2 regions of the Massilia sp. SYSU DXS3249 genome follow, and region 2 is predicted to be linked to the other one. Evidence: predicted binding sites of a transcription regulator. Region 2 holds the regulator's gene; the other holds the start of a gene.
The links. The regulator sigma-54, encoded in region 2, starts transcription at its own class of promoters, with help from an activator protein. The targets are predictions, from matches to a motif close to TGGCANGNAANCTGCTTT.

Region 1 (7,847 bases), on a different contig from region 2:
GACCTCGATGCCGCCCAGCGCGCCTGGCTGGCGCCGCTCGTCGGCACGCGCTGGCCGCGTTACGACGTGGTCTTCCCCGGCTATGCGCGCACGCTCGAGAGCGGCTATGCCAGCATCGCTTCCGACGATTTTGCGGACGTGATCGAAGCTGCCCTGGGCGGCACGCTGCGCACCGGCGTGCAAGTGAGCGCGCTCGGCCCGTCCTGGGTGACGCTGGGCACCGGCGAGACCCTGCACGCCGGCGCCGTCATCGACGGGCGCGGCATGCGCGCCAGCAGCCGCCTCGCCCTGGGCTATCAGACCTTCCTCGGCCAGGAAGTGAAGCTGGCCGCCCCGCACGGTTTACACGCCCCGGTGATCATGGATGCCAGCGTCGAGCAGCAGGGCGGCTACCGCTTCGTCTACCTGCTGCCCTTCGGCCCCGACCGGGTGCTGATCGAGGACACCCATTACGTCGATTCCAGGCAATGGGAGCCGCAGCGGCTGCGCGCCAACATCGCCGCCTATGCGGCCGCGCGCGGCTGGCGCATCGAGGAAGTCATCCGCGAAGAACACGGCTCGCTGCCGATCGTGCTGGCGGGCGACATCGACGGCTTCTGGGCCGACCTCGACGGCCAGCCCTGTTCCGGCCTGCGCGCCGGCCTGTTCCACGCGACCACCGGCTACTCGCTGCCGCATGCGGTGCGCCTGGCGGAACGCATCGCGCGCCTGGGCGACCTGTCGGCGCCCGCCCTGTTCGCCGCCATCCGCGACGAAGCACAAGCCGAATGGCGCAGCCAGCGCTTCTTCCGCCTGCTCAACCGCATGCTGTTTTTGGCCGGCAGCGCCGACAGGCGCTGGGTCGTGATGCAGCGTTTTTACCGGCTGCCGGCGCCCCTGATCGCACGCTTTTATGCCGGGCGCCTGCGCCTGGCGGACAAGGCGCGCGTCCTCACCGGCAAACCTCCCGTACCCGTGCGCCAGGCCATGTCTGCCGCATGCAAGATCCATCCGAACCAGATCAGGAATTCCGAATGAATGCTTCGAAAAAAGCTGTGGTGGTCGGCGCCGGCTTCGGCGGGCTGGCCCTGGCGATCCGCCTGCAGGCCAGCGGCATGCAGACCACGCTGCTGGAAAAGCGCGACAAGCCCGGCGGACGCGCCTACGTCTACGAAGACCAGGGCTTCGTGTTCGACGCCGGCCCGACCGTCATCACCGATCCGTCCTGTATCGAAGAACTGTTCGCGGCCGCCGGCAAGCGCATTGAAGACTATGTCGAGATGCTGCCGGTCGCGCCCTTCTACCGCCTGTGCTGGGAAGACGGCAGCCACTTCGACTACGCCAACGACCAGGAAGCGCTCGACCGCCAGATCCACGCGCGCAACCCGGCCGACGTCGCCGGCTACGCCCGCTTCCTCGCCTATTCGAAAGCCGTGTTCGAGGAGGGTTACGTCAAGCTCGGCACGATTCCTTTCCTGTCCTTCCGCGACATGATCGGCGCCGGCCCGCAGCTGGCGCGCCTGCAGGCCTGGCGCAGCGTCTACAGCATGGTGTCGCGCTTCGTCCAGGACGAGCACCTGCGCCAGGCCTTCTCTTTCCACTCTCTGCTGGTCGGCGGCAATCCCTTCGCCACCTCGTCGATCTACACCCTGATCCACGCACTCGAGCGGCGCTGGGGCGTGTGGTTCCCGCGCGGCGGCACCGGGGCACTGGTAAAAGCCCTGGTGCGCCTGTTCGAGGACATCGGCGGGCGCATCGAGCTCAATGCGCCGGTGGCGCAGATCGAAACGAGCGGCAACCGGGTGTCCGGCGTGCGCCTCGAGGATGGGCGCCTGTTCCCGGCCGACGCGGTTGCCTCGAACGCCGACGTGGTCCATACCTACAAGTCCTTGCTGGGCCAGCACCCGCGCGGCGTGAGCGAGGCGGCCAGTCTCGGCAAGAAGCGCTTTTCGAATTCGCTGTTCGTGCTCTACTTCGGGCTCGACCACCATCATTCGCAACTGCAGCACCACACGGTCTGCTTCGGGCCGCGCTACCAGGGACTGATCGACGAGATTTTCAAGGGCGACACCCTGGCCGAGGATTTTTCGCTCTACCTGCACGCACCCTGCGTCACCGATCCGTCGCTGGCGCCACCCGGCTGCGGCAGCCACTACGTGCTGGCGCCGGTGCCCCATCTCGGCAATGCGCCGATCGACTGGGAAGTCGAAGGCCCGCTCTACCGCGACCGCATCTTCGACTATCTCGAAAAGCGCTACATGCCGGGCCTGCGCAGCCAGCTCGTCACCAGCCGCATTTTTACGCCCTTCGACTTCCGCGACCAGCTCAACGCCCACGTCGGCTCGGCCTTCTCGCTCGAACCCATCCTCACGCAAAGTGCCTGGTTCCGCCCGCACAACCGCGACAAGGAGCTCGGCAACCTCTACCTGGTCGGCGCCGGCACGCACCCCGGCGCCGGGGTGCCGGGCGTGATCGGTTCGGCCAAGGCCACGGCCGGCCTGATGATCGAGGAGGCGCTGGCATGAGCGAGGCGCTGCTGGAGCATGCGACCGAAACCATCAAGGTCGGCTCGAAGAGTTTTGCGGCGGCGGCCAGGCTGTTCGACCCCGCCACCCGGCGCAGCGTGCTGATGCTCTACGCCTGGTGCCGCCATTGCGACGATGTGGTCGACGGCCAGGAACTGGGGCTCAATACCGTCGCGCCCAGCCCGCACGATGCCGCACGCGAGCTGATGGTGCTGCGCGAGCAGACCACGCGCGCCTATGCGGGCGACGCCATGCACGACCCGGCCTTTGCCGCCTTCCAGGAAGTCGCGCTGCGCCACGCCATCGAGCCGCGCTTCGCCTTCGATCACCTGGACGGCTTCGCGATGGATGTCGAGGGCGCGCGCTACGAAACGATCGAGGACACGCTGCGCTACTGCTATCACGTGGCCGGCGTCGTCGGCCTGATGATGGCCTCGATCATGGGCGCGAAGGACCCGGCGGTGCTCGACCGCGCCTGCGACCTCGGGCTGGCCTTCCAGCTGACGAACATCGCGCGCGACATCGTCGAGGACGCCCGCAACGGGCGCTGCTACCTGCCGGCCGAGTGGCTGCGCGAGGCGGGCATTTCCCTCGATGAAGTTGCCCTGCCGCGCCACCGCGTGCCGCTGGCGAAGGTGGCGGCGCGCCTGGTCGACCATGCGGAACCGTATTACGACTCGGCGGCCGTCGGCGTCCAGGCCCTGCCCTTGCGTTCGGCCTGGGCGATCGCCACCGCGCGCAACGTGTACCGGCAAATCGGGATCGAGGTCAAGGCACGCGGACCGCGCGCCTGGGACGAGCGGGTCGGCACCTCCAAGGCCACCAAGCTGTGGCTGCTGGCGAAGGGCGGCGTCAGCGCGCTTGCTTCGCGTGCCGGCGCGGCGCAGGAGCGTCCTGCGCATCTGTGGCAGCGTCCGGGTGCTGCTTCTGGAGCGCCCCGCCATGCAGCGCCTGCAACTGCCGTTTGAGGGTGGCGACCGGCGGCGCGTACAGGAAGCCGAAGGACACCGCGCCATCCTTGCCCGGCACCGCATGGTGCAGGCGGTGCGCCTGGTAGATGCGCTTGGCGTAACCGCTGCGCGGTACGATGTGGAAGGGCCAGCGCCGGTGCACCAGCCCGTCGTGCGCGACGAAGTACAGCAGGCCATAGGCCGTCATGCCAACGCCGATCCACTGCAGCGGCCAGGCGCCTTTGCCGCCGAAATACACGAGGACGGTCGCCACGACCGCGAACACGACGGCATACAGGTCGTTCTTCTCGAACCAGCCTGTCCTCGGCTCGTGGTGCGAGCGATGCCAGCCCCAGCCGAAGCCGTGCATGACGTACTTGTGCACGACGATGGAAAACACTTCCATCAGCACGATGGTGGCCACGACGATGAGCGTATTGAGCAGCATGGATGCAGCGGGTGCGCAGGAAAAAGAGATAGCAACAGCCTACCATAGGGGCATGCGCGCACGGCTCCGGTGTGTCCTGCAGCGCCGGCCTAATTCACAACAATTTGGAGAAGGAAAAACGCAATGATGTATTTGTCCCGCCCCGTCCTGTCGCGCCTCCTCGGCGGCGCCCTGCTCCTGCCTGTCCTCACCGCCTCGGCCGGCAACATCGAAGTCCGGGTCTCGGGGATCACGGCCGCGAAGGGCAAGGTCAACGTCGCCGTCTGCGACAAGGAACGCTTCCTGAAGCAATGCGCCCACAGCGCCTCGGCGCCGGCCCGCGCCGGCGAAACCACCGTCGTCGTCAAGGACGTGCCCCCGGGCACCTGGGCGGTGCTCGCCTACCAGGACGAAAACGATAATGGCGAACTCGACCGCAACCTGGTCGGCATCCCGAAGGAACCCTACGGTTTCAGCCGCGACGCGCGCAGCAAGTTCGGCCCGCCCCGCTTCGAGGACGCCCTGATCGAGCTGGGCGACGCGCCGCTCGTCACCAGTGTGCGCCTGCGCTAAGACCTGACGTCAGGGCCACGAACGCGCTTCAGGCCGTGGCCGACGCATCCCGGTGGTTCGGCTGCACGCCGCCGTCGAGCACGCGCATCAGGAAGTGCACCCTGCGCGGCGCGCGGTGCCGCTCGTGGATGTCGCGCGTCAGCACCTCGACCCGGCGCGGCTGCATCGCCAGCTGGCGCACGTCGATGGTCTCGTCGGCCGGCGCGTGCCCCGTGAGCTGTTCCGCCAGGTGCTGGGCGACGGTGCCGTGCAGCGTGACCGGCACGCCGTTCATGGTCGTCTTCAGCTCGAAGGCGCGCGATTCGGGCAGGACGAAGACCGTCCCGACGTATTCTTTGCCGTGCTCTTCCATGTCAGTCTCCTGTGACACGCAATGGTGCGCTGGCGCGGTTTTCAAACCCGCCTGAACGCTACTTCATCATAGCAAGCGCGCGCCTGAGCGCAATGTGAGAATCACTGGCGGCGCGCAGCCCGGCTGCCGACCGGCCGTCAGCCGAGGCGCGGCTGCCGCAGATGCAGGGCGACGGCAGCAGGCTGCACCTCGCTGTCGAAGTCCAGCTGCGCGATCCGGTGCATCACCTCCGCCAGGTCCTGCCTGCCCGCGCCGCCTTCGAAATGGATTTCGACCTCGACGACGATATCGCCGGCGCCATGACCCGTCGTGGAATGGATGGCGACGACCCGGTGCAGCTTCGCCAGGGCGCGTTCGACCAGGCTGGTCAACCCGCGTTCCACCTGTTCGGCCGAGTTTCCGGGAACGTGGTACTGAACCAGCATGACGGGCAGCGGCGGCTGGGCGGCAAGTCCCTTCCCGGCGGTCGTGAGCATGAGAATACCTAAGGCAAAGTGTCGTCTGGACAGCAAGGAGAACCTCATCTGTGTCTACGCGGGCTGGGCAAGACTAACATACCCAGCAAGCACTGAACTCATCTGTTGAAAGTGGCTAACTCTGCCTGATGCCTCAATACTTTCATTTCCAACGGCAACGCTACATTTCCTAGCGGTTACTCAAAAAAGACTACTTATTGTCGAGTAAATTTACATGCTGTGTTCGCTAGCGCACAAAGAAGTGCGTAAACCAATGATTACAAAAGAATCGTTACCCTGGCATGCAAAATGCATAGTGGGCTCTGCCGTAAATACGGCTTCCAACACACTCAATAGGGGAAAAAAATGCATTCTTTGTTACGCTCCGTTCTGTTGCCCGTCCTCCTGGGAATGGCTTCCCTCTCGGCGAACGCCACCACCGTCACCGTATTCGGCTCGCTCACCGACGGCCTGGATAATTACAACGCTGTCGTGGACGCCGCAGGCGCCACTGCGACGCACGACAAGCTGGAAAACCTGGTCGGTGGCGACAGTATCACGCGCGGTTCGTACACGCTGACGCGCACCAGCGGGGGCTTCCTCTCGCCTACCACCTACGGCAACCTGTCCGGCCAGGTCATCGATATCTCGCCGTTCGGCGCGACCGGCAATGGTTCCATCGCCAGCGGCGTCACCCTGACGTTCAACTCGGCCGTCAATGCGATCGGCTTCGAAGTCGGCGACTGGGGCACCTGCTGCCAGCCGTCCGCACTGTATATTTCCTTCGATGACGGCGCGCCGATCCAGGTCGGCATGTCGGAAGTGTTCGGCGACGTGTTCTTCGATGGCCTTGCCGAGGTATTCGTCGGCGCATTCGACGACACGTCGTCGTTCACCAAAGTGCAGTTCTGGGGTGACGGCGTGGGTGAGTTCCTGGTCTTCGGCGGCACCATCCACTACGCGCTGCTCGACGAGGGCAGCCTGCCGCCTCCGAGCGACGTACCGGAACCGGCGTCCCTGGCCTTGCTTGGCCTCGGGGCGATGGGACTGGGCGCTGCGCGCCGCCGTGCACGCCGCAATGCCTGACAGGCTTTCGCTCTGACCCGGGTCACATGATGTCGTGAGCGAACAGGAGGCCGCAGGCATGCGGCCTCCTGACTGTACCGGTCCGCTGAAGGAAACCAAGGAACAGACATGAAAGAACCGAACATGGCGGCCGCGTCGAATCCACCTTCGCGGGCCCCTGGCGCAGGAGCGCCGATGCCCCACTTCGACCGGCTCAATGAGCACTTGCGCGCCATCGTCCAGCGCGGACTGGTGCTCGACCTTGAATGTGGCGCAATCAATGCGTGGATTTTCATGAAGGACCACGGAGTGAACGAAAGCACCATCCTGCGCGTGCTCGCCCATCCGGAGCGGCGCAGGATGTCCGACGCACACGCAGTCCGGCAGGCGCGCAGCGATGGACTTCCACTCCGGACACGGCGATTCGAGCGCATCGCGTCAGGGGCGTTCCGGGACTAGCGGTATGGCATGGGCCGGCTTGACCCAGGCCTCCCACGCTTCAATGCCCGTAGCTGAGCACCCGCAGCAGCTTCCATTGGCCATCCTCGCGCTCCCACACCATCGAGAAGCCGTACACGCCGCACTCTTCCGGCGCCGTCGCCGATGGCTTGTTGCAGAAGCGATGCTTGCCGATGTGCATGGCGTGGTTCGGGCCGGCGGGGAAGACTTCGACGGTGTCTGGCATCACTTCGCGCCGGATGCGGTTCGGCGCCGCAAAATTGCGTTCGAAGATGGCGATGTTCTGGGCATAGTCGGTCAGTCCGCTGCGGTCGTGATAGAACTCGAGGCGCGGGCTGAAGCCGGCCTTCAGCGGCCCGATGTCGCGCGCGTTCAGCCCCCCGAACAGGCGCGCGTCGGCTGCCGTGATCTCGGCCTTCAGCTGTGCCGGCGGCACATCCTCGGCAAGCGCGGGCGCCATGCCGCCGAGCGCGGCCAGGCACGCCGCAGCCAGTATTTTCTTCATGCTGTCCTCCGTGGTAGGGAAAACGGCACTATGCCAAGTTGGCATCCCTGTGCGCACGCGCTATCGGACGAATCGACATGCGGTGCGGACGAACGGTGGGAAAGCAGCTGCCAGCCGGGCAGTAACCCTCGGTTTCTCGACGTGGCTGAACACAAAAACGGGACCCTCAGGTCCCGTTACGATGACTGCGTCAGGTTGACGCTCAGCGCTTGCGCGCCGGTGGCAAGTCCGTGCAGACGCCCTTGTACACTTCCGCCGCCATGCCGATCGACTCGCCCAGGGTCGGGTGCGGGTGGATCGTCTTGCCGATGTCGACGCCGTCGGCGCCCATCTCGATGGCCAGCGCGATCTCGCCGATCATGTCGCCGGCATTCGTGCCGACGATGGTGCCGCCGATGATGCGGTGGGTTTCGGCGTCGAACAGCAGCTTGGTGAAGCCTTCGTCGCGGCCGTTGGCGACCGCGCGGCCGCTGGCGTTCCACGGGAAGTGGCCCTTCTCGACCTTGATGCCCTTCTGCTTGGCTTCGTCTTCGGTGAGGCCGGCCCACGCCACTTCC
Region 2 (7,847 bases):
GCGACAGCCCGGCGCGTTCGGTAATCCAGGCCGCGCCCAGCGTCACCAGCAGCAGGTTGAGCATGAACAGTTCCTGCGAGCGGCGCTTGGCGACCAGGGTGAACCAGCTGCGCATGAGCTTCTGGCCGAAGAACAACAGCAAGGCCAGCACCGCGGCCGCCTTCACGGCGGCCCAGGCCAGGGTCGGTGCCAGGTTTTCCGGGTTTTTTGCCAGCGCGGGGATCATGATCAGGAGCGGCACCACGGCCAGGTCCTGGAACAGCAGGATGCCGATGATGCGCCGCCCATGCTCGCTTTCGAGTTCGAGCCTTTCGGTCAGGAGTTTGACGACGATGGCGGTGGAGGACATCGCCAGCGCGCCGCCGAGGGCGAATGCGGCCTGCCAGCTCACGTGCAACTGCGGCAGCCAGAACGAAAAGGCGAGCGCCCCGAGCACGGTGGCGACGATGGTCAGCACCACCTGGGCCAGCCCGAGGCCGAAGACGATGCGCCGCATCGCGCGCAACTGGGCCAGCGAGAATTCGAGGCCGATCGAGAACATCAGGAACACGACCCCGAATTCGGCCAGCGCGTGGGTGGAGTGGGTTTCGGCGGCGAGGCCGAAGGCGTGCGGCCCAATCAGCACGCCCACGGCCAGGTAGCCCAGCATCGGCGGCAGGTGCAGCGAGCGGAACACGACCACGCCAAGCACGGCGCTGCCGAGCAGCAGGAGGGTCAGTTCGAGGCCGGATGCCATTCGTTCGTTAAATAGGGATAACTTTGTGTTAAATAAAGGTAACTTTGTGTAAGCAACGCGTTGTTTGATACGTCTGGCAAGTTTTTTGCTTTCCCAATTCGTTTATACTTCCGGGATGAGTGTAACCGATGAAAAAACAATGCTGAACAGTTTTGACGAGAACCAGTCGCGGCGCGTAATGGCGCTGGCGCGCGAGACGCTGGCGATCGAAGCCGAAGCCATTTCCGCCGTCCACGCCCGCCTCGATGCCGACGACAGCCTGGTGCGCGCCGTCGCCGTCCTCTACGCCTGCACGGGGCGCGTCGTGGTCTCGGGCATGGGCAAGTCCGGCCACATCGCGCGCAAGATCGCGGCGACCCTGGCCTCGACCGGCACCCCGGCCATGTTCGTGCACCCGGGCGAAGCCGCCCACGGCGACCTCGGCATGGTGACCGCGCAGGACGTGTTCATCGCCATCTCGAATTCCGGCGAATCGTCGGAGCTGATGGACATCCTGCCGGTCGTGAAACGCATGGGCGCGCCCCTGATCGCGATGACCGGCAAGCCGCAGTCGCGCCTGGCCCTGCTGGCCGACGTCCACCTCGACATCTCGGTGGCGAAGGAAGCCTGCCCGCTGAACCTGGCGCCGACCGCCAGCACCACCGTCACGCTGGCCCTGGGCGACGCGCTGGCCGTCGCGCTGCTCGATGTGCGCGGCTTCAAGGAAGAAGATTTCGCGCGCTCGCACCCGGGCGGCGCCCTCGGCCGCCGCCTGCTGACCCACGTGCGCGACGTGATGCGCAGCGGCGAGGCCATCCCGGCCGTCGCGCCGGACGTGCCGCTGGCCCGGGCCCTGCTCGAGGTGAGCCAGAAAGGCATGGGCATGACCGCCATCGTCGACGGGCAGAACCGTCCGCTGGGCGTGTTCACCGACGGCGACCTGCGCCGCCTGATCGAGCGCCAGCAGGACTTCACGCAGCTGCTCATCAGCGACGTCATGCACGTCGGCGCACGCACCGTGCACCCCGACCAGCTGGCGGTGGACGCGGTCGCGATCATGGAAGAATTCCGCATCAACCAGATGCTGGTGGTCGATTCGAACGGCGTGCTGGTCGGCGCGCTGCACATCCACGACCTGACCCGCGCAAAGGTGATCTGATGATGACTCCCTTGGCCCATGTGGAACGCGCCGCGCGCGTGAAAGTCATGATCTTCGACGTCGACGGCATCCTCACCGACGGCAGCCTGACCTATGGTCCGGACGGCGAAGTCACCAAGACCTTCAACGTGCTCGACGGCCTGGGCATCCAGCTGCTGCAAAAGACGGGCGTGGCCACCGCCATCATCAGCGCGCGCAAATCGCCGATCGTCAATGCCCGTGCAAAGGACCTGGGCATCACCCACGTCTGGCAGGGTTTTCACGACAAGCGCATCGCGTTCGCCGAACTGCTGGCGCAGACCGGGCTCGCCGCCGAGCAGTGCGGCTACATCGGCGACGACGTGATCGACCTGCCGCTCTTGAGCAAGGTCGGCTTTGCCGTCACCGTACCGACCGGCCACCCCGAGGTGCAGCACCGCGCCCATTACGTCACTAAAGCAGGTGGCGGGCGCGGCGCCGTGCGCGAGGTCTGCGACCTCGTGATGCGCGCCCAGGGGACCTACGAGCAGGCGCTGGCGCCATATTTTGCGTGAGTAGACAAGAACCATGGCGACCTACGTGAACAAACGCACCGCGCACCGCTGGCGCACGCTGGGGCTGATGCTCACCGCCGTGTTTTTCGCCTTTGGCAGTTTCTGGCTGCTGCAGGCGATCCAGTCGGAAGACCCGGTCGCCGGCGGCAATGCCGCCAACGAACCCGACTACATCGTCGAGAACTTCAGTTTCGTGCGCATGACCGAGACCGGCTCGCCGCGCTACGTCATGTCCGGCGAGCGCCTGGTGCACCATCCAGGCCCGGACATGTCGGAAGTGACCCGGCCCGTGGTCGAGAGCATGGCGCCGGGCCGCCCGCGCATGACGATGAACGCCGAACGCGGCCAGGTCTTCCATGGCGAGAACCGCGTCGAACTGATGGGCAAGGTCGACATCCTGCGCCCGGCCACGCCGACCAGCGAGAAGCTGCACGCCCAGACCGATGCGCTGACCGTGCTGGCCGACGACGAGATCGTCAAGACGAACCGCCCGGTACGCATGACGCTCGGCGCTTCCTCGGTCGACGCTGTCGGTTTGCATGCGGTGAACCCGACCCAGAAGATGCACCTCGGCGGGCGCGGGAAGATCGTCTATCCGCCGCGCCAAAACACGCCCACCCAATAACAGGAACGAGAACACATGAAAAAATTGCTTGCCGCCGCCTTCCTTTCGCTGCTGTCGCTGTCGGCCACGGCCGAGAAGGCGGACTCGCTCAAGCAGGCCGTCGTCGAATTCGACTCGCTCGACGTGGACGAAGTCACGCAGACGCGCATCCTGACCGGCAACGTCGTCGTCACCCGCGGCACGCTGCTGCTCAAGTCCGACCGCGCCCTGGTCAAGGAAACGCCCGAAGGCTACATGAGCGTGACGCTGACCTCGAATCCGGGCCGCGTGGCGACCTTCCGCCAGAAGCGCGACGGCGGGCCCGACCTGTGGGTCGAGGGCCAGGCCGAGCGCATCGAATACGAGGAGCGCGAGGAACTGGTGAAGCTGTTCTCGAAGGCGGTCGTGAAGGAGCTCGAAAACGGGCGCATGACGAACGAACTGGTCGGCCCCTACATCTCCTACGACAACCGCCGCGAAGTGGCGACCGTGCGCAACGACCCGAGCGGCCAGACCAAGGCCGGCGGCGGCCGCGGCACCCTGATCATCGCACCGCGCCGCACCGGCGCGGCAGCCCCCGCAGCGGCAGCGCCGACTGCACGCGCAGGCACCACGCCCGCGGCACCGGCACCGGCACCAGCAGGAAAGAAATAATGAAGGATGACCACGACAACCGCAGTACCCTGGTCGTGCGGGGCCTGCAAAAGAGCTACGGCAAGCGCCTGGTGGTGCGCGACGTCTCGCTCGAGGTGGGCTGCGGCGAAGTCGTCGGCCTGCTCGGGCCGAACGGCGCCGGCAAGACGACCTCGTTCTACATGATCGTCGGCCTGGTGCCCTCGGACGCCGGCACCATCGAAATCAACGGCACCGACATTTCCAGCCTGCCGATCCACCGCCGCGCGGTGCTCGGCCTGTCCTACCTGCCGCAGGAAGCGTCGGTGTTCCGCAAGCTGACGGTGGAGGACAACATCCGCGCCGTGCTCGAGCTGCAGCGCGACGACAACGGCAAGTCGCTGACCAAGGCCGCCATCAACGAGCGCCTCGATTCCCTGCTGGCCGAACTGCAGATCGAGAAGCTGCGCGAGAACCCGGCGCTGTCGCTGTCGGGCGGCGAGCGCCGCCGCGTGGAGATCGCGCGCGCGCTGGCGACCAATCCGCGCTTCGTGCTGCTCGACGAACCGTTTGCAGGTGTCGACCCGATCGCCGTGATCGAGATCCAGCGCATCGTGCGCTTCCTGAAGGAGCGCGGCATCGGCGTCCTGATCACCGACCACAACGTGCGCGAGACGCTCGGCATCTGCGACCGCGCCTACATCATCAACCAGGGCGCCGTGCTGGCTTCCGGGCGCCCTGACGACATCATCGCCGACGAGTCGGTACGACGCGTCTACCTCGGCGAACACTTCCGCATGTGACCACGGAACGAACAGCCGCACCATGAAACAATCCCTGCAACTCCGGACTTCGCAGCACCTGGCGCTCACGCCGCAGCTTCAGCAGTCGATCCGCCTGCTGCAGTTGTCCACGCTCGAACTGCACCAGGAGATCGAGCAGATCCTCTCCGATAATCCGCTGCTCGAGCGGATCGACGACCCGCTCGACAATTCCGTGCGCCTGCTGGCCGACGGCGCCATCAACGATGCGCCGGCCCAGCAGCCCGACGCGCCGGCGCCGGGGCAGGAAGAAAGCGCCGCGCCCGCGGACAATGGCGACGGGCTCGACGGCGGCGGCGACGTCGAGCGCGGCGAGGCCGACGACTGGGGCGACGCCCCGCGCGCCTCGGGCAGCGAGGGCGACGACGACGGCCGGCCGCAGCTGGGCGCGATCGGCGTCACGCTGCGCGAGCACCTGTCGGAACAGATCCGGGTCACCGCCGTCAGCGCGCGCGACCGCGCCCTGGCCGAACTGGTGATCGACGCCATCGACGACAACGGCTACCTGGAAGAGCAGCTCGACGAGATCCATGCCCGCCTGCCGGAGGAGCTGGAAGTGGAGATGGACGAGCTGCGCTGCGCGCTGGCGCTGGTGCAGAGCCTCGATCCGGTCGGCGTCGGCGCGCGCAGCGCCAGCGAGTGCCTGGCCTTGCAGATCCGGCAGATGCCCGGCGTCCCGCTGGTGACGCGGCGCATGGCTTTGAAGATCGTCGAGGGTTACCTGAGCTGGTTCGCCCAGCGCGAATTCAACAAGCTGAAAAAGGCGCTCGACTGCGACGACGAAGACCTGCGCGAAGCGCAGGCCGTGATCCGCCAGTGCAATCCGCACCCGGGCGCGGCCTTTGCGTCGAGCACCTCGGACTACGTGGTTCCGGACGTTATCGTCCGCAAGACGGCCTCCGGCTGGAGCGTGATGCTGAACCACGAAGTCATGCCGCGCCTGCGCGTCAACAATGTCTACGCGGCCCTGCTCAAGCAGGGCAAGGGCGAGGGCCAGATGAGCGCGCAGCTGCAGGAAGCGAAGTGGCTCATCAAGAACATGCGCCAGCGCTTCGACACGATCCTGCGTGTTTCCCAGGCAATCGTCGAGCGTCAGCGCAACTTTTTCAGCCATGGCGCGGTTGCCATGCGTCCCCTTGTGCTTCGCGAGATAGCTGATACACTAGGCCTACACGAGAGCACAATTTCTCGCGTAACAACTCAAAAATTCATGCTGACCCCGCACGGCATGTTTGAGCTGAAGTATTTCTTCGGAAGCCACGTCGCCACCGAAGCGGGGGGCGAAGCCTCGTCGACGGCGATTCGGGCGCTCATTGCGCAACTGACAGGAGCAGAGGACCCCAGGAACCCATTATCCGACAGCAAGATCGCGGAAATGCTCGGTGAACAAGGAATGGTCATCGCGCGCCGCACGGTTGCAAAATACCGCGAGGCACTCAAGATTCCTCCAGTCAGTCTCCGCAAATCCTTGTAACAGCGGCAGCCACGCGCTACCTGCGCGACCGGCCGCCGCTCCTCTTTCAAAGGAGTGTGTATGAATCTCACTATCAGCGGTCACCACCTCGATGTCACCCCCGCCATCCGTGAATACGTACAGAACAAGCTGGAACGCATCACCCGCCATTTCGATCAAGTGATCGATTCCCATGTGATCCTTGCGATCGACAATCTCACCGAAAAAGACAAAAGGCAGAAAGCCGAGATCAACTTGCGCATGTCCGGCAAGACTGTACACGTGGAAAGTGTGGCGCAAGACCTGTATGCCGCGATCGACCTGTTGATGGACAGGCTGGATCGCCAGGTGATGAAATACAAATCGATGCTGCAAAATCATAGTCACGAGGCGCTCAAGCGCCGTCCTGAAGGCGGAGAGGCTGTTGCTGTCTGATCGGCATTAAGCACCGTCTGAACGAGGGCGCCTGGAGGGCGCCCTTTTCATTTTGGCGGCACGCCGCGCACGGGCTTGGGTAGAATGCATGTCTTTCCCATAACCCTATTCACCATGACCGACCATGTCCTGACCCGCGTTGCCAACGGCACCGGCGTGATCACCCTCGACCGCCCCAAAGCCCTCAATTCGCTCTCGCTCGCCATGGTGCGGCGCCTGACCGAGACCCTGCTGGCCTGGCGCGACGACCCGGCGGTCGCTGCCGTCGTGCTCACCAGCAGCAGCGAAAAAGCCCTGTGCGCGGGCGGCGACATCCGTTTCTTCCACGACGCCGGCACGGCGACCCCGACCGGCGGCAGCGCGCTGCTGGAAGATTTCTTCACGGAAGAGTATGCGCTCAACCACCTGATCCATTTCTATCCGAAACCCTACATCTCGATCATGGATGGGGTCGTCATGGGCGGCGGCATGGGCATCGCCCAGGGCGGGCCGGATACGGGCCTGCGCATCGTCACCGACCGCATCAAGATGGCGATGCCGGAAGTGAACATCGGCCTGTTCCCGGACGTCGGCGGCAGCCATTTCCTGTCGCACGCGCCTGGCCAGCTGGGCAATTACCTGGGGCTGACGGGATTGACCATCGGCGCGGCCGACGCCCTGTATGTCGGGCTGGCGGACGTGTTCGTCCCTGGCGAGAAGCTGGGCGAGCTGAACGCGCTGGTCGAGGCGACGCCGGGTGCACAGCTGGCCGAAGCGATCCGCGCCTTTGCCGCGCCGCTCAAGGCCGGTGTAGGGCAGAGCCCCTTGGAAACGGCGCGTGCCGCGGTCGACACGCATTTCGGCGCCGGTTCGGTGCCGGCGATCATGGCCTCCCTGGCAACCGACGACAGCCCGTTCGCGCAGAAGGCCCTGGCCGCCATGCGCCAGCGTTCGCCGCTGCTGATGTGCGTGACGCACGAGATGCTGGTGCGCGGCGCCTCGCTCGGCGTGGCCGACTGCCTGCGGATGGAACGCTCGCTGGTGCGCCGCAATTTCGAGCACGGCGAAGTGCTGGAAGGCGTGCGCGCGCTGGTAATCGACAAGGACAATGCGCCGAAGTGGAATCCGCCGACGCTGGACGAGGTCACGCCTGGGATGGTGGAGCGCTTCTTCGAGCCGGTGTGGCCGGCGTATGCGCATCCGCTGCGGAATCTGGACTGAGGCGCCGTATCGTAGGGTGGGCACAAGTGCCCACCCTACAAATTCACATCAGAACGACTGCTCGCGGTGCCGCAGCACCACGCGCTCGGTCTCGCCGAAGTAGGCCGCCAGGCGCTCGGCCATGTACACCGAGCGGTGCTGCCCGCCGGTGCAGCCGACGGCGACCGTCAGGTAGCTGCGGTTGTCCGTTTTGAACGAAGGCAGCCATTTTTCGACGAACTGGCGGATATCGTTCAGCATTTCGCCGGCGCTCGGCTGGGCGTCGAGGAAGGCGATCACGGGGGCGTCCCTGCCGGTGAGCGGGCGCAGCGTGTG

Region 1: a site for sigma-54 is predicted at 5,560-5,577, ahead of ACWCIA_RS04040 (PEP-CTERM sorting domain-containing protein). Genes of this name have one in related genera too.

What each region holds. Positions count from the first base shown of each region.
Region 1 covers NZ_JBSIPX010000002.1:388,941-396,787, forward strand. Annotated here, with positions in the region: gene crtY (lycopene beta-cyclase CrtY) at 1-1,017, shown strand, start outside; gene ACWCIA_RS04010 (phytoene desaturase) at 1,014-2,504, shown strand; gene crtB (15-cis-phytoene synthase CrtB) at 2,501-3,472, shown strand; gene ACWCIA_RS04020 (sterol desaturase family protein) at 3,357-3,902, opposite strand; gene ACWCIA_RS04025 (DUF2141 domain-containing protein) at 4,026-4,454, shown strand; gene ACWCIA_RS04030 (hypothetical protein) at 4,483-4,806, opposite strand; gene ACWCIA_RS04035 (hypothetical protein) at 4,944-5,282, opposite strand; gene ACWCIA_RS04040 (PEP-CTERM sorting domain-containing protein) at 5,673-6,347, shown strand; gene ACWCIA_RS04045 (hypothetical protein) at 6,456-6,785, shown strand; gene ACWCIA_RS04050 (nuclear transport factor 2 family protein) at 6,826-7,290, opposite strand; gene lpdA (dihydrolipoyl dehydrogenase) at 7,493-7,847, opposite strand, start outside.
Region 2 covers NZ_JBSIPX010000011.1:146,912-154,758, reverse strand. Annotated here, with positions in the region: gene ACWCIA_RS14580 (monovalent cation:proton antiporter-2 (CPA2) family protein) at 1-736, opposite strand, end outside; gene ACWCIA_RS14575 (KpsF/GutQ family sugar-phosphate isomerase) at 852-1,874, shown strand; gene ACWCIA_RS14570 (KdsC family phosphatase) at 1,874-2,407, shown strand; gene lptC (LPS export ABC transporter periplasmic protein LptC) at 2,433-3,032, shown strand; gene lptA (lipopolysaccharide transport periplasmic protein LptA) at 3,048-3,665, shown strand; gene lptB (LPS export ABC transporter ATP-binding protein) at 3,665-4,426, shown strand; gene ACWCIA_RS14550 (RNA polymerase factor sigma-54) at 4,449-5,918, shown strand; gene hpf (ribosome hibernation-promoting factor, HPF/YfiA family) at 5,979-6,332, shown strand; gene ACWCIA_RS14540 (enoyl-CoA hydratase/isomerase family protein) at 6,447-7,532, shown strand; gene rapZ (RNase adapter RapZ) at 7,581-7,847, opposite strand, start outside.